Regions from separate parts of the Arthrobacter sp. MDT1-48-3 genome, predicted to be linked through region 1. Evidence: riboswitches for the same ligand, from Rfam matches in the RefSeq annotation. Region 1 holds a riboswitch; each other region holds the start of a gene.
What was found. A riboswitch is a leader RNA that binds a small molecule or an ion and turns the genes downstream of it on or off. The one in region 1 is predicted to bind S-adenosylmethionine.
Positions count from the first base shown of each region.

Region 2: linked by a shared signal. The riboswitch ahead of ACX80L_RS17570 (ABC transporter substrate-binding protein) and the one ahead of ACX80L_RS07170 (ABC transporter substrate-binding protein) in region 1 are both predicted to bind S-adenosylmethionine.
Region 3: linked by a shared signal. The riboswitch ahead of ACX80L_RS10865 (AmiS/UreI family transporter) and the one ahead of ACX80L_RS07170 (ABC transporter substrate-binding protein) in region 1 are both predicted to bind S-adenosylmethionine.

Region 1 is NZ_JBTNDL010000002.1:494,277-504,798, reverse strand. It holds gene ACX80L_RS07190 (acyl-CoA dehydrogenase family protein) at 1-808, opposite strand, end outside; gene ACX80L_RS07185 (dipeptide ABC transporter ATP-binding protein) at 805-2,715, opposite strand; gene ACX80L_RS07180 (ABC transporter permease) at 2,718-3,617, opposite strand; gene ACX80L_RS07175 (ABC transporter permease subunit) at 3,614-4,615, opposite strand; gene ACX80L_RS07170 (ABC transporter substrate-binding protein) at 4,612-6,261, opposite strand; SAM riboswitch class I at 6,367-6,465, opposite strand; gene ACX80L_RS07165 (helix-turn-helix domain-containing protein) at 6,513-6,818, opposite strand; gene ACX80L_RS07160 (APC family permease) at 6,815-8,341, opposite strand; gene ACX80L_RS07155 (APC family permease) at 8,624-9,994, shown strand; gene ACX80L_RS07150 (primary-amine oxidase) at 10,081-10,522, shown strand, end outside.
Region 2 is NZ_JBTNDL010000014.1:41,907-52,428, reverse strand. It holds gene ACX80L_RS17585 (pyridoxamine 5'-phosphate oxidase family protein) at 1-157, shown strand, start outside; gene ACX80L_RS17580 (DUF427 domain-containing protein) at 284-1,165, shown strand; gene ACX80L_RS17575 (VOC family protein) at 1,362-1,787, shown strand; SAM riboswitch class IV at 1,937-2,065, shown strand; gene ACX80L_RS17570 (ABC transporter substrate-binding protein) at 2,205-3,866, shown strand; gene ACX80L_RS17565 (ABC transporter permease) at 3,867-4,799, shown strand; gene ACX80L_RS17560 (ABC transporter permease) at 4,796-5,719, shown strand; gene ACX80L_RS17555 (dipeptide ABC transporter ATP-binding protein) at 5,716-7,455, shown strand; gene ACX80L_RS17550 (LLM class flavin-dependent oxidoreductase) at 7,452-8,891, shown strand; gene ACX80L_RS17545 (acyl-CoA dehydrogenase family protein) at 8,900-10,204, shown strand; gene ACX80L_RS17540 (MOSC domain-containing protein) at 10,265-10,522, shown strand, end outside.
Region 3 is NZ_JBTNDL010000004.1:195,480-206,001, forward strand. It holds gene ACX80L_RS10835 (response regulator transcription factor) at 1-244, shown strand, start outside; gene ACX80L_RS10840 (SLC13 family permease) at 241-1,773, shown strand; gene ACX80L_RS10845 (glycerate kinase family protein) at 1,816-3,033, shown strand; gene ACX80L_RS10850 (M3 family metallopeptidase) at 3,118-5,127, shown strand; gene ACX80L_RS10855 (GNAT family N-acetyltransferase) at 5,153-5,869, shown strand; gene pdxS (pyridoxal 5'-phosphate synthase lyase subunit PdxS) at 6,125-7,039, opposite strand; SAM riboswitch class IV at 7,300-7,411, shown strand; gene ACX80L_RS10865 (AmiS/UreI family transporter) at 7,451-8,068, shown strand; gene ACX80L_RS10870 (acyl-CoA dehydrogenase family protein) at 8,161-9,411, shown strand; gene ACX80L_RS10875 (hypothetical protein) at 9,457-9,678, opposite strand; gene ACX80L_RS10880 (sigma-70 family RNA polymerase sigma factor) at 9,945-10,522, shown strand, end outside.

The sequences.
Region 1 (10,522 bases):
CCTCGCTGGGTCTCGTGCCGTTCCCGTGGCTGAAGGTGCGGGTCCTCCCGCGCACCTCCGCAGCGACGTCCCGGACGGCCGCACGGGCGATTCCCGCGAGCGTCGCGACATGGATGAGCTGGTAGACCCCCGTGTCGTACGGTGGGTGGTCCGCCTCGACGAGAACGTCCTCGGCCGGCACGTGGACGTTCCGGAACACGGATGTGCCGCTCGCGGTCAGGCGCTGGCCGAACCCGTCCCAGTCGTCGACGACCTCGACGCCGGTCGCATCCCGCCGCACGAGGGCGATCACGTCCACGCCGTCGTCCGTGCGCGCACCCGTCTGGATCCAGTCGGCGTAGAGGCTGCCTGTCGTGTAGTACTTCGTGCCGTCCACGCGGTAGTCGTCGCCGTCGCGCGTGATGGTGGTGCTGACGCCGCCGACGGCGACGGGCCCCGTCTCGGTCCACGCGTTGCCCAGCACTGCCCCTTCGGCGACGCGACGCAGCCAGACGGTGTCGTTCGCGTAGAGCCGGTCCTCGACGAACGCGATGTGGGACCGGAGGGCCTGCGCGAGATTGGACTCCGCGGCGGCGAGCTCGATGAGCAGCCGGAAGAACTGCGGGGCGCTGATGCCGCCACCGCCGAGCTCGACGGGTACGCGCAGCGCGGTGAAGCCGGCATCGGCGAGCTGGCGCACCTGGCGGTGCAGCAGGATCCGCTCGTCCTCGCGCTCGGCGGCGCCGGCGGCGATCTCCTCGAACAGCGGACGGAAACGTTGTGCGAGCCCTCCGTAGGTGACGGGTGCGGTGACGGTCTCGGCGGTCATCGGTCGGCTCCTGCCGGGTTGTGTGCGGACGGGGTGGCACCGGGGACGACGGCGGGCCGGCGCTCGGGCATGTCCGGCACGGCGTCGAGCAGCGCCCGCGTGTAGTCCGTGGTCGGAGCGGTGAAGATCGCCTCGGCACTGCCCGACTCGACCACGCGGCCGTCCTTGAGGACCAGGACGTCATCGCTGACGTGGTGGATGACGCCGAGGTCGTGGCTGATGAACAGATAGCTCAGCCCGAGCTGGTCCTGGAGGTCCGCGAGGAGGTCGACGACCTGCGCCTGGATCGAGACGTCGAGAGCTGAGACTGGCTCGTCGAGCAGCAGGACACGGGGCTGGAGCGCGAGGGCACGGGCGATCGCGACGCGCTGGCGCTGCCCGCCCGAGAGGGTGAGCGGCCGCCGCTCGAGAAGGTCGAGCGGCAGGCCCACCTGACCGAGGAGTTCCGCTGCACGGTCCCGCCGCTCGCCCGGCGCGCCGACGGAGCCGGCGTCCAGGGCGTCGGTGATGACCCGGCCGACGCTGAAACGGGGATCGAAGGAACTCAGCGGATCCTGGTTGACGAGCTGGATGTCGGGCCGGTGCGGACGGCGGAGATCCTCCGTGACGGCGGTCGGACCGCCGGTGCCGGTCGCGCCGCGTCGGCGGAAGCCGGAGCGGCCACGGTCGGAACCACCGTCCTCGGTGGAATCCGCCTCCGCGTGTCCGGCCCTCAAGGTGCCGGTCCCGGCCCCGTACCGCTCGCCCTCGGACCGCTCGCCCTCGGACCGCCCGGCGGCGGGCGCCGCACCTCCCACCCAGGGCAGCCCCCCGAGGGTGACCGTCCCGGCGTCGGGCTCGGTGAGGCCGAGTGCGATGCGCGCCGTCGTCGACTTCCCCGATCCCGATTCGCCGACGATGCCGAGCGTCTTTCCTGCCGCGAGCGTGAAGGAGACGTCGTCGACCACCGTACGGCGCGTGCCGTCCGGGGAGGCGTAGGTCTTCACGAGGTTGCGGGCCGCCAGCGCCGGCGCGTCCTCGGAGAAGGCCGAGAGCCGCGTGGGCCGCGAGGTCACGGAGACCCGCGGGACGGCCGAGAGCCGGGTGCCCTTGCCCGCCGCGGAGGGCACGGCGTCGATCAGCTGGCGCGTGTACTCGTGGCGCGGGTTGCCGAGGACCTCGTCGGCCCGCCCGGATTCGACGATGCGCCCGTGCTGCATGACGGCGATCTCGTCGGCGAGGTGGCTGACGACGGCGAGGTCGTGCGAGATGAAGATGAGCCCGCGGCCCTGCTCCTTCAGGCCGGCCAGCAGCTCGAGGATCTGCGCCTGCACCGTGGCGTCGAGGGCCGTGGTGGGCTCGTCGGCGATCACGAGCTGCGGATCGAGCACCGTCGCCTGGGCGATCAGCGCACGCTGGCGGAGGCCGCCGGACAGTTCGCCCGAGCGCTGCCGCGCACGGACCTCGGGATCGGGGATCCCGGCGTCGCGCAGGGCGGCGTACACCCGCTCCTGCCGCTCCGCCCGGCCGCGGATACCGTGGGCGCGGAGGGCCTCGTCGATCTCCTGGCCGACGGTGCGCAGGGGATCGAGGGACACGAGCGCGTCCTGCAGCACGTAGCCGATGTCCTTGCCGCGCAGTCTCCGCCACTGCCGCTCCGACAGGCGGGTCGCGTCGTTGCCGAGGACGTCGAGGCGGCCGGCGGACACCCGGGCGTTGGCGGCGTTGAGGCCCACGAGCGTGCGGGCCGTGACGGTCTTGCCGGAGCCGGATTCACCCACCAGGGCGAGCGCCTTGCCGGGAGCGAGGGCCAGCGAGACGTCGCGGACGACGTCGACGACGCCGCGCGGGGTGCTGAAGGAGACGTTGAGGTTGTCGATGGCGAGCAGGGGCTGCTGCACGGGGTTGGTTCCGGTGGTGTTCGTCATGGTCAGACCTCTGCTTCGAGTCGGCGCTGCAGGTGGTGGCCCACCACGGTGGTGGTCAGCGCGGCGAGGGTGATGAAGATGCCGGGGAAGGCCGCGATCCACCAGGCGACCTGGAGGTAGTTGCGACCGTCGGCGAGCATGGCGCCCCACTCGGCGGCGGGCGGCTGGGCGCCGAGGCCGAGGAAACTCAGCGACGAGGCCCAGACGATGGCCTGGCCGATCCCGAGCGTCACGAGGACGAAGAGGGGCCGTGCGACGTTGGGGACGATCGTGTGCCAGAGGATGTGCGACTTCGAGCGGCCGAGCGCGAGGGCTGTTTCCACATACGGGGCCGCGACCACCTGCAGGGTCTGGGTGCGGAGCATCCTTGCATAACCAGGGGCCGAACCGACCCCGACGGCGATGGCGGCGGTGACGACGCCGGTGCCGGACACCGCGATGACGATCAGGGCGAGGAGCAGGCCAGGGAAGGCGAACAGGATCTCCACGAAACGGCAGATCGCCGAGTCCAGCCACCTGCCGGACACACCGGCGGTGATGCCGAGGGCGCCGCCGAGGATCAGCCCGATGGCGGTGGCGGCGAGGCCGAGCAGCAGGGACTGGCCCGTGCCCGCGATCACGCGGGAGAAGACATCACGGCCGTTCTGGTCCGTGCCGAACAGATGGAGGCCATCGGGTGACTGGAAGGCGTTGGCGGGGTCGATCTCGAAGGGGTCCTGCCGCAGGAAGACCGACGGCGCGATGGCAGCGAGCACCAGGAAGGCGAGGAGCGCGGCGGCGATCCGGACGCCGATGGGCGTGTTGCGGACGAGGCGCCCGGCACGGGAGGGAGCAGGGGCCGGTGACGAGGGAGCTGCGCTGCCGCCCTCCGCCGTCGTGGTGGGGTCGAGGGTGAGGCTCATGCTGCGGATCCCTTCGGGTTCGTGCGGGGGTCGACCACGCGGTAGAGGACGTCCACCACGAGGTTCACGAGGATGTAGACCGCGGCGATGAGAAACACCACGGCGAGGGTGATGGGCAGGTCACGGTTCACGATGGCGTCGACGAGGGACCGGCCGAGGCCGGGTCGGGCGAAGATGATCTCGGCGACGACGGCCGAGCTGACGAGCGAGCCGACGGCCCAGGCGGAGAGCGTGAGGCCGGGGAGGATCGCGTGGCGCAGGGCGTGGGTGATTCGGACGGCGGTGTCGCTGAGGCCGCGGGCACGGGCGCTCAGGACGAAGGGCTGGGCGAGGGCGTCCTCGAAGGAGGACCGCGTGACCTGGGCGATGAACCCGGCGAGCGGGACCGCCAGCGAGAGCGCCGGCAGGACGAGCGACCGGAAGCCGTCATTGCCCGCGACCGGGAACCAGCCGAGGGTCACCGCGAAGACCACCGCCAGCATGATGCCCACCCAGAACTGGGGGAGGGAGGCGAAGAACACCTCGACAGCACGCCCGGCGCCGTCGAGCACACGCCCGCGGCCCACCGTCAGGAGGGTGAACGCCAGGGCGATCACCCAGGCGAACACGAGGGCGAGCCCGGCCAGCTGCAGGGTGGGCAGGATCTGTGGGCCGATGATCTCCAGGACGGGGACCTTGAAGATGTAGGACACCCCGAAGTCGCCGGTGAGGAGGTTGCCGAGGTAGGAGAGGTACTGGACGAGGACGGGCTGGTCGAGCCCGTACTCTGCCCGCACCGCGGCGACCGTCTCGGGTGACGGCGAGGATCCCGCCCCGCCGAGGATCGCGGTGATCGGGTCACCGGGCGTGAGGCGGAGGACGAAGAACGTGAGGGTCACGGCCGCCCAGAGGACGAAGAGGCTGCCGGCCGCACGCTTCGCGATGACCTTGCCGGCGGTACCGGCCGTCGCTGTCGTGCGGGGTGCTGCGCTGAGGGAATCGAGGGAAGAGGTGCTCATTCTGAATCCACCGCCGTGACGTCGTAGAGGTAGGGGAGGGACAGGCTCGGTTCGAGGGTGAGGTTGCCGTAGCGGTCGCTCCGCAGCGCCACCTGGCTGGCCTGGTTGTAGAGCGGCAGCTGCAGGGCGTTGTCGCTCACAATCTGCTGCGCCTCGTAGTAGAGGCGCTCACGCTCGGCGGGATCGTCCGTGGCCAGGGCGTCGTTGAGGATGCCGTCGAGCTCGGGGTTGCGGAAGCCGGAGCCGTTCGGAACGAAGCCCGCCGATTCGGTGTACTCCGAGGAGAAGACGATCCGCAGCACGTCCGCGGTGTTGGTGTTCCAGTAGTCGGCGCGGAGGTCGTACGCGAAGTTGTTGCCGAGCTCGCTGACGGTCGCGCCGTCGCCGTTCTCGATCAGCACCTCGAAGCCGGCCTTCTTCGCCGTCGCCTGGATCTGCGTGACGAGCGCCTGGTGCGCGGTGGGCCACGCGCCGGGCGTGTAGGGGAAGTGCACGGTCAGGCGCTCGCCGTCCTTCACGCGGTAGCCCTCGTCGTCGCGCTCGGTCCAGCCCGCCTCGTCGAGCAGGCGGTCCGCCTCGTCGGGGTCCGGGTCGTAGACGTGCTCGAAGTCGGGGGAGTAGAAGCCCGTGGTGGAACTGAGCGGGCCGCCGGCCCGGGTGACGGTGCCGAAGTACACGCTGTTGATGCCCGCATCGACGTAGGCGCTGTGCAGGAAGGCCTTGCGGACGTCCACGTCGTCGAACGGTGCCCGGGTGGTGTTGAGGATCAGGTTGGTCGGGTTGCCGGGCCGGTCCTGCAGGATCAGTTCGACGTTCGGGTCCGCCTCGGCCTCGCCGAAGTGCACCGACGGCATGAGGTCGAGGGCGTCCACCTGGCCCGCCCGCAGGAGGCCGTAGCGGGTGGAGTCCTCGGGGACGATGCGCCACTCGATCTTCTCGATGTGCGCCGGCCCCTCGTGCTGCGCATACGGCGGAGCGGAGTTGTAGTCCTCGTTGCGCACCAGGCTGACCTTGGACTGCGGAACGTAGTCGACGATCTTGTACGGCCCGGTACCCACGGGGGCGTTGCAGTTCTCGGCCTGCGGCCGTTTGAGCGCCTCGGGCGATTCGATGCCGAGGAACGGCTGGGCGAGCACCTCGAGAAACGCGGCGTAGGGGCGGTTGAGGGTGACGACGGCGGTGGTCTCGTCCACGACCTCGGTGCCCACGTAGGGCTTGAGGTAGCCGCCGGCCGTGCCGGACTGCGTGTCGGGGTCGATCATGTGGTCGAGGTTGGCCTTGACCGCCTCCGCGGTGAGCTTCGTCCCGTCGGTGAACCAGACGTCGTCGCGCACCGTGAAGGTGTAGCTGAGGCCGTCGTCGGACACGGACCAGTCCGTGGCGAGCCACGGGTGGATGGCCCCTTCGCTGTCCTGGGACACGAGGGAGTCGAGGTAGTTCGCCGCGATGGACGCCTGCGGCATGTCCCCGTTGACGTGGGGGTCGAGGCAGGAGATGTCCTTGCCGGTGGCGAAGACGAAGGTGTCGTCCTCGCTCGCGGCTGCTGATCCTCCGCAGCCGCTCGTGGTGAGCACTAGGCCCGCCGCGACGGCGAGCAGGGCGAGGGTGCGGGGTGGACGGGGAGTGCTGGGGCTTGCTGTTCTCACGCGTGGCTCCTGAATCATCGCCCGATGGAGGGTGATACAGGTCAGCCAGTAGTCGCCCCGGGCGTGCCGGAGCACGGAAGGGCAGACCAACGAAAGCGTGTAGCTTCTCCATCGGTCCTGGCAGTAGCACCGTTCCCCGTTGCTACACGGGGAGGGTTGCTGCGGCGTCGTCGATCCAGGTCTCTCGGCCGCTCGGGATGGTTATGGCTACAGCTAAGCGCACCGGAGGGCGGGGGCGCCAGTGGTGCCCGTCATATTCGGTCACGCGGCGCTCCGGGACGGTTTCCCCCGATGCCCGACAGCTGCACCAGGAGTTCCACCTTGCGGCCGAGCGCGAAGCCGCTGAGGTCCGGCAGCCGCACCAGGTACTCGTCCTCGACCAGCAGGTTCAGGAGCCGGTAGGTGGTGGCCTTCGGCAGCCCGAGGTTGCGGCTCACCTCCAGCCCGGTGACCCCGGGTCCGCACCGCGCAACCTCCTCGAGCACCGCGAGGGCGCTCCGCACCGCTTTGGGCTGGCGGGCCCGCAGGCCGACGTCGTCGGGCCGGTCCGTGGTCATGGGGCATCGCCCGCGGCAGTGTTCCGACCACCTCCGAGCACGGCGTCCTGCGTGGGCACGTCGTAGAGCCCGAGGACGGGGTCCGCCGACCGGTGACGGCGGTGCAACAGGAACCAGAGCAGCGCGGTGGCCAGCAGGATGCAGAAGATCCAGCCGCTCGCGCTACGGCCCGCACCCGCGAGGGTGATCCGATAGGCGACGAGGGCACCCGCGAGTGCCACCGAGGTGAGCCCGGCCGCGAGCGCCGGCCGGAGGGTCAGCTCGCCGATGCGCCGCAGGAAGACCGGCGCTGCACAGCACGCCAGCAGATAGGCGGTGACGTAGGCGGTGGCTGCGGTGCCGAGGAGCTTGTTCATCGCCTCGCCCGTTCCGAGGCCGAGCAGGATCAGCGTCGCCGGAACGACCGTCACCACGGGCATGGCAGCCAGGACGGCGTGGACGGGCGTCCGGAACCGGAGGTGGGCGTGCCCGAGCCAGGCGGGCAGGACATCCTCCCGGCCCATGGTCAGCAGCACCCGGGCCAGTGCGGTGGCGCACGCGAGCGTGCACGCGAAGAAGGACAGCGCGGCGCCGGCGTCGAGCAGGGGGACCAGCCACGGGAGGCCCGCAGCCCCCATCGCGGGACCGAAGACCTGCGACCCGTCGTCGTCCAGCGGGGGCACGGATTGCAGCAGGACCCGTTGGGCCAGGGCTGCCACGACGTACAGCACACCCCCGCCGGCGGCACTCCAGAGCAGCACTCGGGGAATGGTCCGCAGCGGCCTGCGCGTCTCGGCGCCCAGGACGGTGGCGCTCTCGAAGCCCACGAAGGCCATCAGGGCCAGGACGGCGCCCGTCGCCAGGCCGCTGAATCCCGGGTCCGGCACGGCGGCCCGGACGTCGACGTCGGGCAGGGCCTCGCGTGGGACCGCGAGGAACACGAGGACGATCGGCACCACGAGGACCAGGAGCGCCGCTCCTTCGGCCATGAGCATGGCGAGGGAGGACAGGCGGAGACCCCGGATCAGCAGCCACGTGCAGGTCCCGCCGACCGTGAGGATGACGCCCGCCATCACCGGATCGGCGAGTTGCGGCCGGCCAAACGACGCGATGAGGTCCGAGGCGTGCAGCGCGAAGCCGATCAGCGCGAACATCGCGATGCAGGCGTAACCGATGATCAGCGAGCAGCCCGTCGCGAGGGCGACCAGCGGTCGCCACGTGCCCGTGCTGCCCAGAGCCTGGGCCACGTAGCTGTACAGCGAGCCGGCAGCCCCCATGCGCCGCGCGTACTGGCCGAGCGTGTAGCCGATCAGCAGGACCAGGACCGTCGCGCAGAGGATCGACGTAACCGCGTGGCGGCCTGCGGCGGCGGTGACCATCGCGGGCATGGTCACGGCCGCGGCAACCGGTGCCATCGCGGAGACCGACTGCGCGAGGGCGTCGACGGGGCCGAGGCTCCGCCGGGCCAGGCCGTGGAGCGGAGAGATGTCCGCCAGCCCCGTCACTCGAGGAGGGCTGGCGACGGCGTCCTGCAGTGGCTTCATGATCTGCCTTTCCCCCGCGAACAGTAGGTGCGCCGTGTTGCCCTGATGTTTCACGACGCCTGTATGACGCAGCAGGCGCGACGACGTCGCAGGTGGGGCTCCGGGCACGCCGTGCGGGAGTCTCATTTGGAACGACGGCAGCTTTTACCGGGCGATGATCGGGCGGAAACGGTCCGTTGGAAGCATCGCTGCATTGCTATCTCCCCCACAGGCACGGCGTCCGCATCCGCCGTCGGCCCCCAGCGCCTCACCGGCACCCTGGGCGCCGGATCCATCGTGTTCATGGTCGTCGCGGCGGCATCGCCGCTGACCGTCATCGGCGGCGCCGCGCCGCTCGGAATCCTGCTGGGCAACGGGCCGGGGTATCCCAGCATGTACGCCGTCGCAGGGCTCATCCTCCTCCTGTTCTCCGTGGGCCTGAGCGCGATGAGCCGGGTGGTACCGAGGCCCGGGGCGTTCTTCACCTACGTGGGCTACGGGCTCGGCAGGAAGCAGGGTCTGGGAGCGGCGTTCCTCGCCCTCCTCACCTACACGACCATCCAGGTCGCGGTGTACGGCTACCTCGGCTTCAGCCTGAACCTCGCACTGACCAACCTCGGACTGCCGGAGCTGCCGTGGTGGCTCTACGCGCTCGCCATGATCGCGTTCGTCGGCGTCCTCGGCTACCGGCACATCGAACTGAGCTCGAAGGTGCTCGGTGTCCTGCTGGTCGCCGAGATCGGCATCGTCCTGGTGCTCGCAGCGGTCGTCATGGCCACCGGCGGCGCGGAGGGCCTCTCCGCGGCTCCCTTCACGCCGGTCAACATCTTCTCGGGCGCACCGGGCGTGGGCCTCATGATGGCGATCGCCGGATTCATCGGCTTCGAGGCCACCGCGATCTTCCGCGACGAGGCCAAGGACCCCGAGAAGACCATCCCGCGCGCCACCTATGCCGCCGTCCTCCTCATCGGCCTGTTCTACACGTTCGGTGGGTGGGCCCTCGTCATGGCCTGGGGTCCGTCCCAGGTGGTGCAGGCCGCAGCGGAGGATCCGGGAGCGATGATCGTGGTCACCGCCGCCAACTACCTCGGCAGCGCGGGCGCCATCGCCATCAACGTGCTGCTCCTGACGAGCCTGTTCGCCTGCGTGCTGTCCTTCCACAACGTCATCACCCGCTACCAGCACTCGATGGCCGCCGCCGGCACCATGCCCCAGCTCCTGGCCGACGTGCACCCCCGCCACCTCTCGCCCCACAAGTCGTCGCTCGCGCAGACGATCACCGCCACCGTCCTCATCGTGGCGTTCGCCCTGCTGCGCATGGATCCCGTGCTGCAGGTCTTCACCTGGCTCTCGGGCATCGCCACCCTCGCGATCGTGGTGCTCATGGCCCAGACATGCCTGGCGGTCGTGGCCTACTTCGGCCGCCACTCCGAGCTCACCGGGGGTCCCTGGCGGACACGGATCGCGCCGGTCCTGGCCCTGGTCGGCCTCCTCGCCGCAGGCGCCGTGATCGTCGCGTACTTCCCGATGCTCGTGGGCGGCGGTTGGGGCCTGAGCCTGGCCCTGATGGCCACCATCCCGCTCACCATGGCGGCCGGCCTGCTGCGCGGCCGCTACCTCGAACGCCAGGACGGCGCCGCCTACGCACGCATCACGGACGCCATCGCCGGCTAGGACCGGACGACGGCGAGACCCGCACGCCACGGCGCAGCCCGCACACCACCGACCCTCCTGTTATCCCACCGTAAGGACCCGAAGACATGACAGTTGTAGATGACACCACCGCACCGGCTCCCGTCGCCACGGAGGCCCTCGGGCGCGTCGACGTCCTGGCCGGACTCGACGGCGCCGAGATCACAAGGGTGCAGGCCCTCGTCCACGCGGCGGGCGGCACCGACGCGGACACCCGCTTCGTCTACGTGGGACTCGTCGAACCCGCGAAGTCCGAGGTGCTCGCCTACGAGGACGGCACCGGACCCCTGCCCGAGCGCATCGCCCGCGTGATGCTGCTCAATCTGGGCAGCGGAGAGGCACATGACCTGCGTGTCTCCCTGACGTCCGACGTCGTCCTCCGGACCACGATCGTGGACGGATCGACCGGCCAGCTGCCGATCCTGGAAGCCGAGTTCGAGATCATCGACCCGATCCTGCAGGCCGACACAGCATGGCGCGACGCCATCGAGGCCCGCGGACTCGACCCGA
Region 2 (10,522 bases), on a different contig from region 1:
GGTGAACGGGCCGGCGGCCCGCGTCGAAGATCCTGAACTCCTCACCACGTTGTGGGGTACAGCAGCCGAGGAGCCGTGGGCGCCCGGCCTGCGCGACCTGTTCTTCGCCCTGACGCCCGCACATGTGCGCGGGCGCCGCCTGCACACCACCCACTAGTCGCTGTCGGGTACGGGCAGCCTGTCCGACGCTCACCCGATCGGCCGTGCTCGGTCCCGGTGCGCCTGCTGCGGCCGCCGCCATCGGCCTCTATCGGCAGCGGCGACGCAGGTCTACCGTGAGTGCATGTCGAGCCCTCCCGTATCCCCGGCCAACCACGACACCGATGCGACCGGCGTGCTCATGCGGGACGTGATGGGGCAACTGCTCCAGAAGCTGAGATACGAGCCGACCGCGAAGCGCGTCCGCGCCACGCTCGGCGGACAGACTGTCGTGGACACGACGCACGCGATGCTCGTGTGGGAGCCGCGCAGGGTCGTGCCCGGGTACGCCGTCCCGTACCAGGACATCCGCGCCGAGATCTCGCCCCGCACCCCACCGCCACCCGAGAACGGTCCGGTCGGATTCATGCTGCCCGACCTGTCGACGATTCCCGTGTTCGACCCGCGTATCCCCTTCGACGTGCGCACGACCGCGGGCGAGCCGGTCGGGATACGCGTCGCTGGAACGGAGGCCGTCGCGTCCGGATTCCGCGCACGCGACCCCGGCCTCGACGACTACGTGATCCTCGCATTCGCCGACTTCGACAGCTGGTTCGAGGAGGACGACGAGATCATCAGCCATCCGCACGACCCGTACGGCCGCATCGACATCCGAGGCACCTCCCGACACGTGCAGCTGATGCTCGACGGACACATCCTCGCCGACACCACCCGGGCGCGGATGCTGTTCGAGACGACCCTGCCCGCCCGGTACTACCTTCCGGTCGAGGACGTCGTGGCGCCGCTCGAGCCCAGCTCGACACGGTCCATGTGCTCGTACAAGGGCTACGCGACCTGGTACTCCGCGATGGTGGGAGACAGGAGGGTGGATGACATCGCGTGGCAGTACGAACACCCCCTGAGTGACGCGGCCGAGGTGCAGGGCTACGTCGCGTTCCTCGACGAGCGGCTCGATCTCGTCATCGACGGCGAGCAGCAGGAACGTGCCCTCACCCCGTGGTCGTGATATCGGTGGTCGTGTCACGGGCGGTGATCGACGTCGGCACGTCGCGTCGGCGGTGACCTGAGCACCCGGGGTGACGTGGGCTTCCCCGCCGAGGACCGTCGCGGTCTCAGGCCTGCCGCGGCGTCAAGGGTCTCCGCACCCCCCGGTCCTGTCCGGGAAGGCCCAAGGCACCGGCCGTGCCGACTATGCTCGCGCCATGGACCAGCAACTGCACTTCGTCACGGTCGCCACCCGCGACCTCGACGCCGCGCGATCGTTCTACAGCGGATTGGGCTGGTCCCCTGCGCTCGACGTCCCGGAGGAGATCATCTTCTACCGGGTGGCGCCCGGTCTGCTCCTGGGGCTGTTCCGCTCCGACAAGTTCGCGCAGGACGTCGGGCTCGCTGCGGCGCCCGTACCGTCCGGGATGACGCTGTCGCACAATGTCGGCAGCCCCGACGAGGTCCGCCGGCTGGTGGCCAGGATGGCGGACGCCGGCGGGACCATCCTCAAGGAGCCCCGCGACGGCTCCTTCGGGGGCATCTTCCACGCCCTGGTCCGGGATCCGAACGATGTCGTCTGGGAGATCGCCTTCAACCCCGGCTGGCGGATCGACGACGACGGGGGCGTCGTCATCGGCTGATGCCGGAATCAGGTGCGGCACCGGCTCCCCTGCTGTCGTATTCCCTGTCCGCCAGGTATTCGACGGGACACTGCGCGGGTATCGCAGGTCCCGGTCATATTTCTTCTTATTCGCAGGACCGCCCGTCTCCCTGCCTATATTGAATCCAGCTTCAAGAGATGCGGTCGGAAAGCTCCGACTGGACCGCACACCAACCCCATGTTCCTGGGTGGTTCGGATGACGAAGCGGCCTTCGCCATGGCACGTGAGTGCCCGTCCGGCGCGGGCAAGAGCACACCGAAAGGCACTCCCGTGAGCTGTAACGCCCTCCCCCTCCCTTAGCAGGCCCTGCGCGTCCAGCGCATCCTGTTGCTCCTTTCTCCCCTTTTCCGGTGAATTCCGCCGTGCGCGGCACCGGACCCCTCAGAGGAATTCTCCATGAATGCATCCGTAATTCCCCCTGCCCGGAATCACCGGCCGGTCCGCCGGCTCACCACGTTATCGGCCGTCGCCCTGGTGGCCCTTGTCAGTGGCTGCGCCGGGCCGGCGGCCTCCACCTCGGAGGCGGCCGGTGAGCCCGTGTCCGGAGGGGTCCTGGACGTGTCGATCTCGGCCGAACCGGGGTGCCTCGACGGCCACGGCATCTCGGCGACCCAGCAGCAGTTCCTGGGACGCCTGATCTACGACAACGTGGTGACGCTGGACGAGAACGGGGACATCGCGCCCTACCTCGCGGAATCATGGGACATCTCGGAGGACGGCAGGACCTACACCTTCCACCTCAAGGAGGGCGTCACCTTCAGCGACGGCTCGCCGTGGAACGCGGAGGTCCTCGGCCAGAACTTCGAGCACATGCGGGACCCCGCGACGAAGTCACCGCTCGCCGCCGCGTACATCGCCCCCTACGTGGACGGCACGGTCCTGGACGAGTACACCTTCGAGGCCCACCTCGAATACCCCTACACCCCGTTCCTCTACACCCTCGCGCAATCCTGGCTCGGGATGAACTCGGGCAAGGCCATCGCGGAGGCTCCCGAGACCCTGTGCCAGCAGCCGATCGGGACCGGCCCCTTCACCGTCGCGGACTACCAGCCGGGCCAGAGCATCACCTACACGAAGCGCGAGGGCTACGACTGGGCGCCGGAGTGGCTCGAGGGTGACGGCGAGGCATATCTCGACGGCATCGAGGTGACCCTCGTCGGCGAGCCGGTGATCCGGCACCAGTCCCTCGTCTCCGGGCAGTACGACCTGACCGAGAACCTCGCGCCCCAGAACGCGGCGGCTGTCCAGGCAGACCCGAACTTCACCTACGAGAACCTCCCCCGCACCGGCAGCCCCTACGTGCTGAGCTTCAACCTCAGCCGCGCGCCGTTCGACGACCTCGCCGTCCGCCAGGCCTTCGCCGCCGCCGTGGACACCGCTGCGGTCACCGAGAGCCTGGGCTTCGGCACCTACACGCCGATCGACGGGTTCCTCTCGAAGGAGAGCAAGTACTACGACCCGACCGTCGAGGGGACGCTCACCCACGATCCCGAGCGCGCGAACCAGCTGCTCGACGACGCAGGCTGGTCCGAGCGCGACGGCGAGGGCTTCCGCACGAAGGACGGCCGACGGCTGGTCGTCGAGGTACCGACGGTGGAGAGCTCGACGCCGAGTCCCCTGCTGGTCCAACTGCAGGGCGAGGCCCGCAAGGTCGGCTTCGACCTCCAGATCATCCAGCTGCCGCAGGCGCAGCTCAGCGAATTGCGCTACGCCGGTGACTACGACGCGCTGGCCGGCGTGTGGCACACCAACACCACCGACGTCCTGTTCATCCGGTACCACTCCTCGGAGATCACCGGCGAACGGATCGGCCAGAACTCGTCCTACGTCGACGATCCGGCGCTGGACGAACTGCTCCTGACGGCCCGCGGGTCCGACGACGGACCGGAGGCTGAGGAAGCGTACTCGAAGGCGCAGCACCGGCTGCTCGAGATCGTGCCCGGCGTGCCCCTCTACGAGAATCCGAGCCAGTTCGCGTACGCCAAGACGGTCCATGATGTCGCCGTCGACACGTCCCACCCCGTGCCCGTCCTGACCTACGCGTGGAAGGCGGAGTAGGTGCCGATCCTCCGACGCATCCTCACGCGCCTGCTGGTCGGCATCGGCGTGCTCTGGGGCGCGGCAACGCTGACCTTCCTCGCGGTCTACCTGATCCCGGGCGACACCGCTCTGCTGATCCTCGGCGGTCCGGACGCGCGGCCCACGGCCGAGACCCTCGCCCAGGTCCGCAGCGACTACCTCCTCGACCAGCCGTTCATCGTGCAGTACGGCAGCTACCTCGGCAACCTGCTGCAGGGTGACCTGGGCCAGTCCTACCGGCTCCGGCTGCCCGTCACGGATGCCATCGGCCAGCAGATCGGCGCGACGGCGGCCCTCGCGGCAGCCGCCGTCGCCGTCGCCCTCCCGCTGACCCTCGCCGTCGCCGTCCTGTCCGCGCAGCGGGCGAACTGGATCCGGTCGATCGTCTCCGGCGTCGAAGTGGTCCTCGCCGCGACACCGACCTTCATCATCGGGTTCGCCCTGCTGATCGTCTTCTCGTTCTCTCTGCGCTGGTTCCCGATCGGTGGCAATCAGGGCGTGGCGGCACTGGTCCTGCCGGCGTTCACGCTGGGCCTCGCCGTCTTCGGGGCGCTCTCGCAGGTCCTCCGCAACGAACTCGAGGACGTCCTGGAGCAACCCTTCATCCTCACGGCGAGGTCCCGCGGGATGCGCGACCTCCCGGTGCGTGTGCGGCACGCACTCCGGCATGCCGCCATCCCGGTGATGACGATGTCAGGATTCGTCGTCGCCGCGCTCCTCGGCGGATCGGTGATCGTCGAGACCCTGTTCAGCCGGCAGGGCATCGGTTCGCTGACACTGGCCTCCGTCTACAACAAGGACCTCCCCGTCATCATCGGCATCGTGCTGCTCTCCGCCGCGGTGTACGTGGTGGTCAACCTGGTGATCGACCTCCTCTACACGCTCATCGACCCGAAAGTGGTGACGGCATGAGCATCACCTCGCGCACTGCTCCCCCCGACGCGGTTCCCCTGGCGCCGACGCCTCCGGCTTCTCCTACGGTCCCCGTCCACCCCGTCCACCGCGGGGTCCGCGCCCGGCGAGCGCGACGCATCAGGCCCGGCATCCTGCTGGCCTCGGCCTTCCTCCTGTGGCTCGCGGCGGCGGTCCTGGCACCGGGTCTGCTCTCCCCGGCCGATCCGTACGCGGTGGATCCCTCCCGGAGCTTCGAAGCGCCGAACGGGACGGCCTGGTTCGGTACCGACGACTCCGGCGCGGACAACTACTCCCGGATCGTGCACGGTGCTGCCACCTCGCTGTACATCGGTCTCGGCGCGACGGCGATCGGCGTGCTGGGCGGGACGGCCATCGGTCTCCTCGCCGGGCTCAACGGGCGCCTGGTCGAGGCATCCGTGATGCGCTTCCTCGACGTCACCCTCGCCATCCCGGAGATCCTGCTCGCTCTGGTGGTCATCGGCATCATCGGCGGCGGCACGGAGAATGCGATCCTCGCGATCGGGGCGGGCAGCATCGCCTACTACGCCCGGATCACCAGGGCGCAGACGCACCTCGTCCGGCGCTCCGGCTATGTCGAGGCGGCCCGTACGCTGGGGCTGCCCGCCTGGCGGGTGCTCCTGACGCACATCGTCCCGAACGTCATCAAGCCCGTGCTGGTCCTGGCGACTATCGGGGTGGGATCCGCCATCGGTGCCGGTGCGTCCCTCAGCTTCCTCGGACTCGGCACGCCTCCCCCGGCCCCCGAGTGGGGTGCGATGCTCTCGGCGGGGCGCAACTTCATCTCCAACGCCCCCTGGATGATCACGATCCCCGCGGCGTTCCTCGTCGCCACCGTCCTGTCCATCACCGTCGTCGGGCGTGAACTCCGGCGCCGCTCCGAAGGAAGGCTCGCATGAGCTCCACACCGATCCTCACACCCGCCGCCGCCATCGCCGCACCGGCCCGAGCGGCGCCGCCCGTCGTCGAACTCGACGGACTGACGGTCTCCTTCGGCCGTGGCGTACACCGGCGGGAGGTCGTCCGGGACGTCAGCCTGGCGATCCGGCCGGGTGAATGCCTGGCGCTCGTCGGCGAGTCCGGATCCGGCAAGTCGGTGACAGCCCGGACCCTGGTGGGACTGACCGGACCCGGCGCCCACGTCGGATCCCGCAGCCTGCGCTTCGACGGCCGGGACGCGTCGGGGTGGGGAGAACGGCAGTGGAGCCGCGTGCGGGGCAGGGAGGCCGGCTTCATCCTGCAGGACGCGCTGTCCTCACTCGATTCCCTGCGGACCGTGGGCGCTGAGGTGGGCGAGGTCCTCTGCCTACACAGCACCCTCGACCGCACGGGGCGTCGCCAACGCGTCGTGGAGCTCCTGGCGTCCGTCGGTGTCCCGGAACCCGAGGTCCGCGCGAGCCAGTACCCGCACCAGTTGTCGGGCGGCCTCCGCCAGCGGGCACTGATCGCCTCCGCCATCGCGGCGGGCCCCCGGTTCCTCATCGCGGACGAGCCGACGACGGCGCTGGACGCGACGATCGCCGCCCAGGTCCTGCGGCTGCTCGGACAGCTGAAGGGCGCCCGGACCGGGATGCTCGTCGTCAGTCACGACCTCGCGGTCGTCGCAGACCTCGCCGACCGCGTCGCCGTGATGCGCAACGGCGTCATCGTGGAGGAGGGCAGCGTCCAGGCCGTCCTGCAGGATCCCCGGCATCCCTACACGCAGGGGCTGCTGGCCGCCATCCCGTCGAGGACGTCGCGCGGCTCCCGACTCACGGGAGGTGCCCGGTCCGTCCCCGGACCCGGAACGCCGGCCACGACGTCCACGGAGGTCGGCAGCCGGGACGACGCAGCCGCGTCCCCGCCGGGACTGCTGACGGTCGAGGGCATCGGCAAGAGCTACCCCGGGCCCGACGGGCGCCGACGTACAGCGGTCGACGACGTGTCCTTCGCCCTCCGCGCCGGGACCACCCTGGGCATCGTGGGCGAGTCGGGCTCCGGCAAGAGCACGGTGGCGCGCATCGCGCTGGGCGTCGAGGCGCCCGACACGGGTGCCGTGCGACTGCACGGCCGTACCTGGCAGGAGCACCGCGCCTCCCGGGACCTCACGGCGCGACGGTCCGTCCAGATGATCTACCAGGATCCGCTGCAGTCGTTCGACCCGCGCAAGACGGTCCGTCAGGTCGTGGGGCAGGCAGCTGCCGCCGCCGGCACTCCCCGGGGCGCCCTCGCGGCGCGGGTCCTCGAACTCCTGGACCTCGTCGGCCTTCCCGCGGACAGGGCACGCAGCCGCCCACTGGACCTCTCGGGGGGCCAGCGGCAGCGCGTCGCCATCGCCCGTACCCTCGCGGCCGATCCCGAGGTCATCATCTGCGACGAGCCGGTGTCCGCCCTCGACGTCACCGTCCAGGCCCGCATCCTCGACCTCCTGACGGACCTGCAGGACCGTTTCTCCCTGAGCTACCTCTTCATCTCCCACGACCTCGGCGTCATCCAGCACGTCAGCAGCGAGGTCCTCGTCCTCAAGGACGGCGCCATCCTCGACCACGGCCCCGTCGACGACGTCTTCGATGCCCCGCAGCACGACTACACGCGACAGCTCATCAACGCCATCCCCCAGCTCCCCGCATTCCGGAAGGACCAGGTCCACCCATGACACGCCAGATCGCCTTCAACCTGTTCGAGATGAATTGCGTGGGCCATATCTCCCACGGACTCTGGGTCCACCCCGAGAACAACAGGCACCGCTTCAACGACCTCGACTTCTGGGTGGAGACCGCCAAACTCCTCGAGGCAGGCCTGTTCGACAGCGTCTTCCTCGCGGATGTGATCGGGACCTACGACGGCTACCGCAACGGACCGGAGACGGCACTCCGCGAAGCAGTGCAGATCCCGAGCAACGATCCCCTGCTGATCATCCCCGCCATGGCGGCGGTGACCGAACACCTCGGATTCGCGGCGACGTTCTCCACGACCTACGAGCCGCCGTTCGCGTTCGCGCGCCGCGCCTCGACACTCGACCACCTCACGAAGGGGCGGTTCGGCTGGAACATCGTGACCTCGTACCTGCCCAACGCCGCGCGCAACTTCGGTCTCGCGGACGAGGTCGAGCACGACCAGCGCTATGCCATCGCCGACGAGTACCTCGAGGTGCTCTACAAGCTGTGGGAAGGTTCCTGGGACGACGACGCCGTGGTCGAGGACCGGAACCACCGCGTCTACACGGATCCGACCAAGGTCCGTTACATCAATCACCGCGGCCCCCACTTCTCCGTCGCCGGACCGCACCTCAGCGCGCCCTCGCGCCAGCGCACACCCGTGCTGTTCCAGGCAGGAAGCTCGACGGCGGGCAAGGCGTTCGCCGCCAGGCACGCCGAGGGGGTCTTCGTCGGCGGACGTGATGCCGCCGCCTACCGGGAGAACGTACAGGACCTCCGCCGGCTCGCCGTGGAGAACGGCCGCCGGGCGGACCACATCAAGGCCTTCGCCGGCGCCGTCGTCATCGTCGGCCGCACGCACAAGGAGGCGCAGCGGAAAGCGGACGAGTACCGGCGCCTCTCGAGTGCCGAGGGCTATCTCGCCCACGCCGGAGGTGGGGGCATCGATCTGGCCGCCTACCGCCCGGACGAGGTGATCGACGACATCCTCGCGCGTGAGGACCGGCCCGGCCGGGACCGGCAGCCGAGCAACAGGCGGCACCCGGCGGGTACGACGGTCGGTCAGGCCCTCGAACGCATCACGAGGTTCGACCGTGGCCCCTTCGTGGCGATCGGGACGCCCGGCGAGGTCGCGGACGAGATCGAGCGATGGGTCGAAGGCACCGACCTCGACGGCTTCAACCTGCGGCAGTTCCTCACGCCCGGGACGGCCGAGGACTTCATCGAACTCGTGATCCCCGAACTCCAGAAGCGCGGCCTCTACCGCAGGTCCTACGAGGAGTCGACCCTCCGCGAGCGCCTGTTCGGTCGCGGTACCACGAGGCTCTTCGACCAGCACCCAGGGGCGAGGTACCGCAACGGTGCCCACCTCGGTCCCGATGCCGGCACCATCGCGGCCGCCGCTACCGGGGCCTCGGCCCCGTCCTACGCCTAGGAGCGCCGGTGTCCACGATCATCAACGCCCAGCCGCGCAACGGCGGGTTCCCGTCCGGCCCGCACCAGGCACCCGCCACCGAGGTGCTGCTCGACAGATTCCGCCCCGTCTTCGCTCGCATCGCCGGGAGCGCCGCCGAACGTGAGCGGAACCGGACACTGCCCTTCGAGGAAGTGGACGCCCTGAAGGAAGCAGGGTTCGGCGCCCTGCGGGTGCCGGTGGAATACGGCGGATCGGGGGCGAGTCTGCGTCAGCTGTTCGTCCTGCTGACGGAACTCGCTGCCGCGGATTCCAACCTGACGCAGCTGTGGCGGGGGCACTTCGCCTACGTCGAGGGCACACTGATCCAGCCCCGTTCGGCGCACCGCGACCGCTGGTTGCTGGACATCGCCGCCGGGGCCATGGTGGGCAACGCCTCGAGCGAGTTGTCCGGCACGTCCCTGCGGGATATCCGGACGTCCCTCACCCCGTCGACAACCGGCGACATGCAGACCCTGACGGGGACGAAGTACTACAGCACGGGCAGCCTCTACGCGGACTGGATCGCCGGCAGCGCCGTGCGCGACGGCGAGCGCGTCGGGTACGCCGTCCGGGCCACGGCTCCGGGAGTCGACCGGATCGACGACTGGGACGGTTTCGGGCAGAGACTGACCGGCAGCGGCACCACCCGTTTCACGGACGTACGCGTGGACCCACGCGACGTGCGTTCCTACTCCCCCGACGCCCCCAGCCACGTCCATGCCTTCTTCCAGCTGGTGCTCGTGGCGTCCCTCGCCGGCATAGCCCACGCGGCGGCAGGTGATGCAGCGGCCTTCGTGCGGCCGCGGACACGCTCCTACGTGAACGCACCGACTCCCCTGCCGCGCGAGGACCCGCAGGTGCTGCAGGTCCTCGGTGAGGTCTCCAGTCTGGCCTTCTCCGCCCGGGCGGTCGTACTGGCGGCTGCCGACGCGCTCGACACCGCCTTCACGGCGGTCACCAAGGTGCGCCAGGGCGGGTCTCCCGACGGCGGGACGGCGGATGCCCGACCTGCCGGCGAGGATCCGGAGGAGGACGCCGCCCGGGCTTCCGTGGACAAGGCGGAGGTCGCCGTGAGCCAGGCACAGGTGGTCTCCGTCGACCAGGTCCTCCGTGCGGCCACCCACCTCTTCGAGGTCGGCGGTGCCTCGGCGACGTCGGCGGGCAGGGCGCTCGATCGGCACTGGCGCAATGCGAGGACCATCTCCTCGCACAATCCCGCCATCTACAAGGCACGGTTCCTCGGCTACTGGGCCGTGCACGGCGAGCGCGAGCCGCTGCCTCCGGACGCCTGATCCGGGGCAGGAGCGGACAGGCCGGGACGGGGACGAGCCGGCACCGGATAGCGTGGAGGCATGACCCCTGAGTTCCGCTACGACGTGGAGATCCTGCACCTGCTCGTGTCCGGGGCGCATGCCTACTTCGGACGGGCGCGGGACGGTGCCGCCGATGTCCCCACCCTCGACGCCGACAGCGTGGATGTGGTGGAGGGCAAGGGCATCGTCGGCGACCGCTTCTTCGGCAAGGCCGCGCACATGGACGCGGCCGTCACCCTGATGGCCGTCGAGTCGCTCGAGGCCATCGCGGCCGAGGTGGGAGCGGAGCCCTTCGAC
Region 3 (10,522 bases), on a different contig from region 1:
TTCCAGGCGGGCACGCATCGGGGACGACGCCGTCGAGCTGACGTCGCGCGAATTCGCGATCCTGGAGGTCTTCCTGAGGCACCCCGACCGCGTCATCTCCCGCGAGCAGCTCCTCAACCAGGTGTGGGGCTACGGATTCGATCCGGGCTCGAACGTCGTCGACGTCTACGTCCGTGCCCTGCGCCGGAAGATCGGCGCAGAGCGGATCGAGACGATCCGCGGAGCAGGATACCGGCTGCCATGACCCTGGTCGAGCACTCCACCACGCCGCCACGGACGGCGAAGGCTCCCGGCACCGCGCCCGTCGCCGATGCCGGCGCACGGGCCGCAGCACGACGCTCCCTCGTCATCCGGTCGGTGGCCGCCACCGTCGGACTCACGATCGCCGCCGCCGTCGTCCTCGCCGCCCGGCAACCCGACGCAGGCCTGTCCCCGCAGGGCGCGGTCACGCTCATGGTCTTCGTGCTGGCGGTGTGGCTCTGGATCTTCACCTCGATCGACGACACGTACATCGCGCTCGGCGCGGCGACGGTCCTGGTCCTCACCGGGACGATGGAGACCGGGGAGCTCTTCTCCACCCTGGGCGAGGAGACCATCTGGCTGCTCCTCGCCGCGTTCGTCATCGCCGCAGGTGTCCGCGCCTCGGGACTGGCCAACCGCGGGGCAGCGTTCATCATCACGGGCGCGACGACACCGCGGCAACTCGCACACCTGACGACCCTCGCCCTCGTCGTCACCACCTTCGCCGTCCCCTCGACGTCCGGGCGCGCCGCGCTGGCCCTGCCGGTGTTCCTGGCACTGAGGCAGGCACTCGCCGGCCGCGTCGCGCTCATCAAAGCCCTGGCGATCCTCTTCCCGTCGGTGATCCTCCTCTCCGCGGTCGGGTCCTTCCTCGGGGCCGGCGCCCACCTCATCACCAGCCAGATCCTCGAGACCGCGACGGGCAGCAGTTTCGACTTCGCCACGTGGCTCCTTCTCGGCCTGCCCCTCGCCCTGGTCGCATCCCACCTCTGCGCCGAGATCGTGGTGCGCATGTTCACCACCGCCGCCGAGCGCGGCGAACACCTGCGGATCCATGTCGCCGCCCTCGAAGAGCACTCCGACACCCCCGTCACCGGTCCGCTGACCGTCGCCGAGTCCCGTGCCGCGCTCCTGCTGGGCGCCGTCGTCGTCCTGTGGTGTACCGAGCCGCTGCACGGGCTCCATCCCGCCCTCGTCGCGCTGATCGGCGCCCTCGTCGCGGCGTCGCCGAGCTACGGCTCGGTGGACCTCGCCAAGGGACTGAAATCGGTGCCGTGGTCCCTGCTGCTCTTCATGGCCGCGACGCTGGCTCTCGGCAACGCCCTCGTCTCCACCGGAGCGGCCGATTGGCTGGCGAGCGGCGTGCTGGGGCCCATCCGTTCGCTGGGAGCGGCAGCAGCCCCCCTCTTCGTGGTGCTCGTGGTGCTCCTCTCCACCGTCGCCCACCTCGTCATCCAGAGCAGGTCGGCCCGGTCGGCCGTCCTGATCCCCGTCGTGATCGCCCTCTCACCGGCCGTCGGGGTGGAACCCATGGCAGCGGCGTTCGCATCGACGGCGGCTGCGGGTTTCTGCCACACCCTCACGAGTTCCGCGAAGCCCGTGGCGATGTTCGCCGCGGTGGACGGCGCCGAGACCTACACGCCGAAGGACCTCCTCCGGCTGTCATCGCTCCTGGCGCCCGTCAACGTGGCCCTGGTGCTGATCTTCAGCTTCCTGGTCTGGCCGCTCCTCGGCCTGCCGCTCTTCCCCTGACGACCCGTTCCATCGCCCGTCCCTACCCGAAGGAGAACCACCATGGCAGTCCCCCAGCGCATCCTCATCGCACCCAGCGGCTTCAAGGAGTCCCTCGACGCGGAGACGGTGGCGCGGTCCATCGCCGCGGGCGTCCGCCGGGTCCTGCCGGGGGTGCAGGTCACTGCCGTGCCGATCGCGGACGGCGGCGAAGGGACGGCCGCGACCCTCGCGGCAGCGACGGACGGCGTCCTCGTGCCGGTGAACGTCACGGGACCGGTCGGCGCGCCGGTCGAATCGCACTATGCGAGGCTCGGCGGAAGCGCCACCGGCACGGCCGTCGTCGAGATGGCCGCCGCCGCCGGGCTCCGCCTCGTGCCGCGAAAACTCCGCGACCCCGGAGCCACGACCACCTACGGCGTGGGTGAGCTGATCCGCGCGGCGCTCGACGAGGGCATCCGCACCATCGTGGTGGGGTGTGGGGACTCCGGGACGAGCGACGGAGGCGCCGGGGCGCTCCAGGCGCTCGGTGCGCGCGTCCTCGACGGGAAGGGGCGGGACCTCCCCTTCGGCGGCTCCGCCCTGATCGACGCGGAGCGGCTCGACCTCTCCGGCCTGCATCCCGCCGTCCACGAGGCGACGATCGTCCTGGCATGCAACCAGCACAACGTGCTGTGCGGCAAGACCGGCGTCGCCCGCGTGTTCGGACCGCAGAAGGGAGCATCGCCCCGGCAGGTCGAGGAACTCGCGAAGGCCATGCGCCAGTGGGCGAGGGTCCTCGAACGTGACGGGCTCGCCGCCGGGACGGACTACCGGACCGGCCCGGGGACGGGGGCGTCCGGCGGCCTCGGTGCCGGGCTCGCCGCCGTCGGCGCCCGGCTGGTGCCACGCTTCGAGGCCCTGATCGACAGCGGTCTCGCCGGACTCGACCTCGACGCGCTCATGCGCGGGGCGGACCTCGTCATCACGGCCGAGGGCGCCATCGACTTCCAGACACCGAACGGAAAGGTACCCGCCGTCGTCGCGCGCAGGGCCCAGCTCGCCGGCGTACCCGTCCTGGCACTGGCGGGCTCCCTCGGGAAGGGCGCCCCGGACGTGCACGACATCGGCATCGACGCGATCGCCTCCATCATGACCATCCCGATGAACCTGGCGGACGCCGTCGCGAACGGCGAGCAACTGCTCATCGAGGCCACCGAGCGGACCATGCGGTTGCTCCTGCTCGGCGCCGCCGTGTCATCGTCCATCGACGCCCGGTACCGCGAGCTCCGGCCCATCTGAGGCAGTACGGCGGCACGCGGACGGAGTGCGGACGAGCCTGCAGGTAGTGCACGGATGAGCGACGACGTGCAAAAGTTAGTTCCCATGAGCAACCCTTTCCTCGCGCCAAGCACCCTCGACTACCAGCTGCCGCCGTTCGCCGACATCCGGGACGAGCACTACCTGCCGGCCTTCGACGCGGGTTTCGCCGAACACCTCGCCGAGATCGACGCCATCACGGACACCGCCGAACCACCCACGTTCGAGAACACCGTGCTGCGGCTCGAACAGGCGGGCAGCACCCTGGACCGCGTCTCGCGCGTGTTCTTCAGCAACTCCGTCAGCCATGCGACGGACGCGATCCAGGGCCTCGAGCAGCAGGTCGCCCCCCGCCTCGCGGAGCACGAGGACAACATCAAGCTCAATCGCGCACTGTTCGAACGCCTCCGTCAGGTGCCGCTCGACGGCCTGGACGACGAGTCCACGCGCCTCGTCCAGGAGTACGTCCGCAGCTTCGTGCGGGCGGGAGCCGAACTCGACGACGACGCGCAGGCGACGCTCCGCCGGCTCAACTCCGAACTCTCAGCACTCAGCACCGAGTTCTCGCAGAAACTGCTGAAGGACACCAACGACTCCGCCCTGCTGCTCGACTCCGCCGACGACCTCGACGGACTGTCCGCGGACGCGATCTCCGCTGCCGCCACGGCGGCGACCGACGCGGGCCACGACGGCAGGTACCTCCTGACACTGATCCTCCCGACGGCGCAGCCGGCCCTCGAGTCACTCACCGACAGGGAGGTCCGCCGTCGCCTGCACGAGGCCGCCGTCGACCGCGGCGCACGCGGCAACGACGCCGACACCCTCGCGATCGCCACCCGCATGGCGACCCTGCGCGCCGAGCGCGCAGCCCTGCTCGGCTTCGACACGCACGCCGCGGCAGCGACCGACAACCAGACCGCCCCGTCGCTGGACGCGATCATGGACCGCATGCGCGAACTCGCGGCCCCCGCCGTGCGCAACGCCCGGGCCGAAGCCGCCGAGCTGGAGGCCGAGGCCGGCCATCCGATCGAACCGTGGGACTGGGCCTACTACGCCTCGAAGGTCCGGAAGGCGAAGTTCGACGTCGACCTGGACGCCCTCCGCCCCTACTTCGAACTCGAGCGCGTCCTGCAGGACGGAGTGTTCTACGCCGCGACCCGGCTGTACGGTCTCACGTTCACCGAACGCCCCGACCTTCTCGGGTACCACCCCGACGTCCGCGTGTGGGAGGTCTTCAACGAGGACGGCTCGGGCCTCGGCCTGTTCCTCGGCGACTTCTACACCCGCGACACCAAGAGCGGCGGTGCCTGGATGAACTCCTTCGTGGACCAGTCGCGGCTCCAGGGCACACGCGCCGTCGTCATCAACAACCTGAACATCTCCAGGCCCGCGGCGGGCGAGCCCACCCTGCTGTCCTACGACCAGGTGGTCACCATGTTCCACGAGTTCGGCCACGCACTGCACGGCCTGTTCTCCGACGTCATCTACCCGCTGTTCTCCGGCACGTCGGTGCCGCGCGACTTCGTGGAGTACCCGTCGCAGGTCAACGAGATGTGGATCCTCTGGCCGGAGATCGTCGCGAACTACGCCCGCCACCACGAGACGGGCGAACCGCTCCCCCAGGACGTCATCGACCGCATCCACGCCGCCGGCGCCTGGGGCGAGGGATTCGAGACGACCGCCTACCTCGGTGCCACCCTGCTGGACCTGGCCTGGCACTCGATCCCGCCGGGCACGGTCGTCGAGGACCCGCTGGCCTTCGAAGCCTCGGCCCTCGCCGATGCCGGCGTCGACTTCGCGCCCGTTCCGCCGCGGTACCGCACCTCCTACTTCAAGCACATCTTCGCCGGCGGGTACGCGGCGTCCTACTACGCCTACATCTGGAGCGAGATGCTCGACGCCGACACCGTGGAGTGGTTCAAGTCCTCGGGCGGCCTGACGCGCGCCAACGGGGACCACTTCCGGCGGGAGCTGCTGTCGCGGGGCAACAGCATCGATCCGCTGGAGGCGTTCCGCGCCTTCCGGGGCCGGGACGCCGACCTCGAGCCCCTGCTCGTCCGCCGCGGGCTCGCATGACCGGCCCTGCCGGCGGTCCAGCCGCATGGTGACCATCGACCAGTGCCAGCGGCTGCAGGCCGCCTGGTCCGCGGCGCTGGCCACGGCGACGGGCGGGAGGACCTTCTCGACGCACGGCTCCACGTGGGTGTGGCTGCCCGCGCGACGCGAACTGGGCATGATGTTCCCGGAGTCCGTGAGCGCGCACGCCGTGCGGCCCGCCCTGGCCGAGGGGGTGCGGCTCGGCGCCTCCTCGGTCCGGGTCTGGCTCAACGGCGCGGTGGACCCCGTCGAGCTCGCCGGTCTGGGATTCGGTCCGAGCTGGCAGCCCTGGTGGATGGCGGCACCCGCGGCCGCCGTGGTCGTGCCCGGGGACGACGACGCCGTCCTCGCCACCGACGTACCCGACTACTCGGGTCCGCTGGAACAGGAGCTGCGGGTGGTCCGCTCCCAGCCGCGGCAGGCGTGGCATGCCGTGACACGGAGTGGGGAAGGCGGCAGCATCTCCGGAGCCGCGTACTCGTTCTACCCGTCCGGCGTCACGGGCCTGCGACGCCTCGGCGGTGTCCACAACCTCGAGGTGCTCCCGGACCACCAGCGGCGCGGGCTCGCCACGGCCCTGCTGAGCGCCACGGCGCGGGCCGCACTGCAGGCCGGTGCGGTGGACCTCGCCGTCAACGCCATACCGCAGGGCTACGAGTTCTTCTCGAAGCGGGGCTTCACACTGCTCGGACGCGGCAGGACCTACGCGCTGCACCTCTGACCGGCTGCGGCCCGACGGTGGACGCATGACAGCCGAGCCGCGTCCCCCCCGCCGACGGTGATGTCGGAGGTGCGTGGGCCCGGTCCCGGCGGGACCGCGCCCGGGCGTTCGGGGCGACGGCCGAGGACATCCTCGGGGACCTCCTCGGGGACCGCGAGGCCCCGCGAGGCACTGACGCCGTCGCCGCCTCCGCGGGAAACGGCAGAGGACCGCGCCCTACCGTTCGCGTTCCTCTCCACCGCCCGTGCTGTGCTGCTACCAGCCGCGCTCGGCGAGGCGGTGCGGCTGCGGGATCTCGTCGACGTTGATGCCGACCATGGCCTCGCCCAGACCGCGCGAGACCTTGGCGATCATGTCCGGATCGTCGTGGAACGTGGTCGCCTGGACGATCGCGTTGGCGCGTTCGGCCGGGTTGCCCGACTTGAAGATGCCGGAGCCGACGAAGACGCCGTCCGCGCCGAGCTGCATCATCATGGCCGCGTCCGCCGGGGTCGCGATGCCGCCGGCGGTGAACAGGACCACGGGGAGTCGACCGGCGGAGGCGACCTCCTTCACCAGCTCGTAGGGCGCCTGGAGTTCCTTCGCGGCGACGTACAGCTCGTCCTCGGCCATGGAGGAGAGGCGGTTGAGCTCCGCGCGGATGGTGCGCATGTGCATCGTGGCGTTCGAGACGTCGCCGGTGCCGGCCTCGCCCTTCGAGCGGATCATCGCAGCGCCCTCGGTGATGCGCCGCAGTGCCTCACCGAGGTTGGTCGCACCGCAGACGAAGGGGACGGTGAACTTCCACTTGTCGATGTGGTTCGCGTAGTCGGCGGGCGTGAGGACCTCGGACTCGTCGATGTAGTCGACCCCGAGGGACTGCAGGACCTGCGCCTCCACGAAGTGGCCGATCCGGGCCTTGGCCATGACCGGGATGGAGACGGCCTCGATGATGCTGTCGATCATGTCGGGATCGCTCATGCGGGACACGCCGCCCTGGGCGCGGATGTCCGCGGGAACCCGTTCGAGCGCCATGACCGCTACCGCACCGGCGTCTTCGGCGATGCGGGCCTGCTCTGCTGTGACGACATCCATGATGACGCCGCCCTTGAGCATTTCGGCCATCCCGCGCTTGACCCGGTTGCCGCCGGTCTGTGCTGTGGTTGCCGAATTGTCTTCAACGGTGGACACGACTTGCCCCTAAAGGTAGATAAAAGCTGACCCTTCATGATACGCCGCCGCAGGACGCCCTTCCGGTCGCGGCCGCCGCCCCGGTCCCGGCCGTTCCCGCGGGCTCCGGACCCCGGCGCGGGACCGCGCACGTCAGCGATCCGACAGCTATCCGGCAGCGATCCGGCAGCGATCCGGCAGCGTCACACGGCGTCACGCGGCGGAATGCCGCGTCTTCCTGCTGGAAAGCGGACGATATGCCGCCTACGCTCGGAGCCACAGATCAAGAGTTCCGACGCGAAGCCCTGGCTCGTCGGACGGCAACCCCCTCCGTGGCGGGGTGCCCCAGGTGAAGATCCGGCCCCGTGCATCAGCGCGGGGCAAGCACGGCGCGGACCTCCAGCGGTTCCGCGTCCCGTCGATGGGACATCCATGTCGTACATCTGCCTGCTGCTCTCGGGAGCAGCCCTTCTGATCAACGGACTCGGCCTCCTCGGCCGGGTCCCGCCACGTGACGCGGGATTCCTCAATCTCGCGGTCGGTGTGCTCCAGCTCGTCCTCGCAACGGTCGTCGCAGCGACCGGGGCGCCGGATCCTGCCGCGTTCAGCACGGCGAGCGGGATCTTCCTCTTCGGGCTCACCTACCTGTACGTGGGTCTCGGCTCCGTCGCGGGTCTGGGCTCCGCCGGCGTCGGCTGGTTCTGCGGGCTCGTCGCCGTGCTCGCCGTCGTCTTCGCGGCCACGTCGCTGGACACCGACCCGCTCGGCTCGGTGCTCTGGCTCGCGTGGGCGGTGCTGTGGGGTCTGTTCTTCCTGATCCTCGCCCTCGACGCCGTCCGTCTGACCCGGGTCACCGGCTGGAGCGCGATCCTGGTCGGAACCGCCAGCACCGTGATCCCCGCCGTCCTCGGCCTCAACGGGGCCTGGCCCGTCGGCGGAGCCTCCGCCGTCGGCGCCGCGGCCGTCATCGGCGCACTGTTCGTCGGCGCCGGCGTCGCCGGTTCCCGTCCGGCGAGAACGGCCGTCCCCCGGGTCGCCGTCCACGCCTGATCTCCCCGCCCCCGCCCCCTCCCAGCCCCACTCCCAGCCCCACTCCCAGCCCCACTCCCAGCCCCACTCCCAGCCCGATCGGAAGGCCCACCATGACCACCCTGACGCACACTTATCCCACCGCGGACGCCGACTACGAACTCCTCGCGGCCCGCTTCCGACCCCTCTTCGCACGCATCGCAGACGGCGCATCGCGCCGCGAACAGGAGCACGAGCTGCCCCGGCAGGAGATCCGCGCCCTGATCGACGCCGGATTCGGGGCACTGCGGGTACCGGTCGCCGCCGGCGGGTTCGGCGCCTCGCTCCCGCAGCTGTTCCGCCTCCTCACCGAACTGGCCGCCGCCGATTCGAACATCCCCCAGGCGCTGCGCGCCCACTTCGCGTTCGTGGAGGACCGCCTCGTGTCCGCCGGTCCCCAGCGCGACGTATGGCTCCAGCGCTTCGTGGACGGCGAGATCGTGGGCAACTCCTGGACGGAGGTCGGCACCGTCACCATCGGTGACGTGATCACCAAGGTGAGCCCGGACCCGGGCAGCACCCACGGCGACTTCCGCATCAGCGGCACGAAGTACTACTCGACCGGCAGCATCTTCGCGGACTGGATCGACACGTTCGCCCAGCGGACGGACAACGGTGTCAAGGTCATCGCGGTGGTCAGCACGCACCAGGAGGGCGTCACGCACGGGGACGACTGGGACGGCTTCGGCCAGCAGACCACCGGCTCGGGTACGTCCACCTTCGACCGCGCCCGCGTCGAGGCCGGGAACGTCATCGACTTCGACACCCGGTTCAAGTACCAGACGGCCTTCTACCAGGCGGTGCTGCTGGCCGTCCTCGCGGGCAGCATCACCGCGGCCGAGCGGGACGTCGCGCGAGAGGTACGGAACCGCACGAGGATCTTCAGCCACGGGAATGCGCCGTCGTTCGCTGCCGATCCACAGATCCTCCAGGTGATCGGCGAGGTCTCCGCCGCCGCCTACGCCGCGGATGCCACCGTGGAGCGGGCCGCCCGGTCCCTGCAGCACGCCTACGAGGGCGCGTTCCTGGCCGACGAGGTCGAGGACGAGCGCCGGAACGACGTCGCCGAACTCGAGACGGCCAAGGCGCAGGTGGTCCTGTCGGCGCTCGCCACCCGCGCCACGTCCGACGTCTTCAATGCGCTGGCCGCGTCCGGCGTCAGCACGTCGAAGAACTTCGACCGGCACTGGCGGAACGCCCGCACCGCGGCCAACCACAACCCCTGGGTGTTCAAGGCGAGGATCGTCGGCGACCACTCCGTCAACGGGACCGTGCCTCCCCGCGTGTGGTCCATCGGTGCGGCGCCGGGTGCGGGCAAGCCCTGAGCAACCTGCAGGACGGGACCGCCCGCGGTCCCGTCCTGCCCGGCCTCACCCGCGCCGCGCGCCGCCCGCCTGCCGCGCCGGGCAGACCTCGCGCCGCTCCAGTTCGTCCAGCACGGCATCGAGTGCCCCGGCGGGCCACGGCGACGACGGCGTCCACACCGCCCGGTGCAGCGGCGCAGAGGGAGCCGTCCTGCGCTGCAGCAGGAGGAGGTCCGTCTCGGAGACGATGTGCAGATCGGTCGGGAGGAACCCTGTCCCGGGTGTCATGGCGTGTCCTGTTCTGGTGGATGGGTCATCCTCCGTTAGACGCACGACCGGGGGCCGAATCATCGGTTCCGGCGCAAGGAAGGGCGAAGGATGCGGGCCCGCATCCACCGCCTGCCGTCGAAGCTCAGCCTTTGGGCAGGATTGGCCCAGCGGATCAGTCGTGACGAAAGCCCGCTGATAGCTTTCAAAAGACACCTGCCGTCCTCGGCCGCTCCTTCGGGAGCGATCCGGGGCCGCACGGCCACTGAGCAGCTGGGGAGCTTGCTATGAATTCTCGCGAACGCGAAAAACTGATCGTCGACAACCTGCCGCTGGTCGGGTACCTCGTCTCGACCCTGTGCGCCCGCGCCACGCATCTCTCGCGGGATGACCTCGCGTCGGTCGGGGCCATCGCCCTGATCACATCTGCGGACTCCTTCGACCCGACCCTGGGCGTGCCCTTCGGCGCCTACGCCCGGCGCCGTATCACGGGGGCCTTCGCCGACGAGATGCGGTCCAACGACTGGGCTCCGCGTTCCGCGCGACGGAGGATCGGCGACACGATCGCTGCACAGGACACGCTGGCCGCCTCCCTCGGGCGCACGCCCACGACGGACGAGCTCGCCATGACGCTCGGCGTCAGCCGGCACGAGGTCCAGGCTGCGCTCGGCGACGCCGCGCGATCCGTCCAGGCGCTCGACGAGACCGTCCTCGACATCGTCCCCTGCCTCGACCAGCTCCCCGAGGCATCGCTGCTGGCCGACGAGCAGGTCCGGCACATCCGCGCCGCGGTGGCCCATCTCCCCGCCCGCATGCGCCACATCATCCAGGAGGTCTTCTTCGAGGGACGATCGGTGACCGAGGT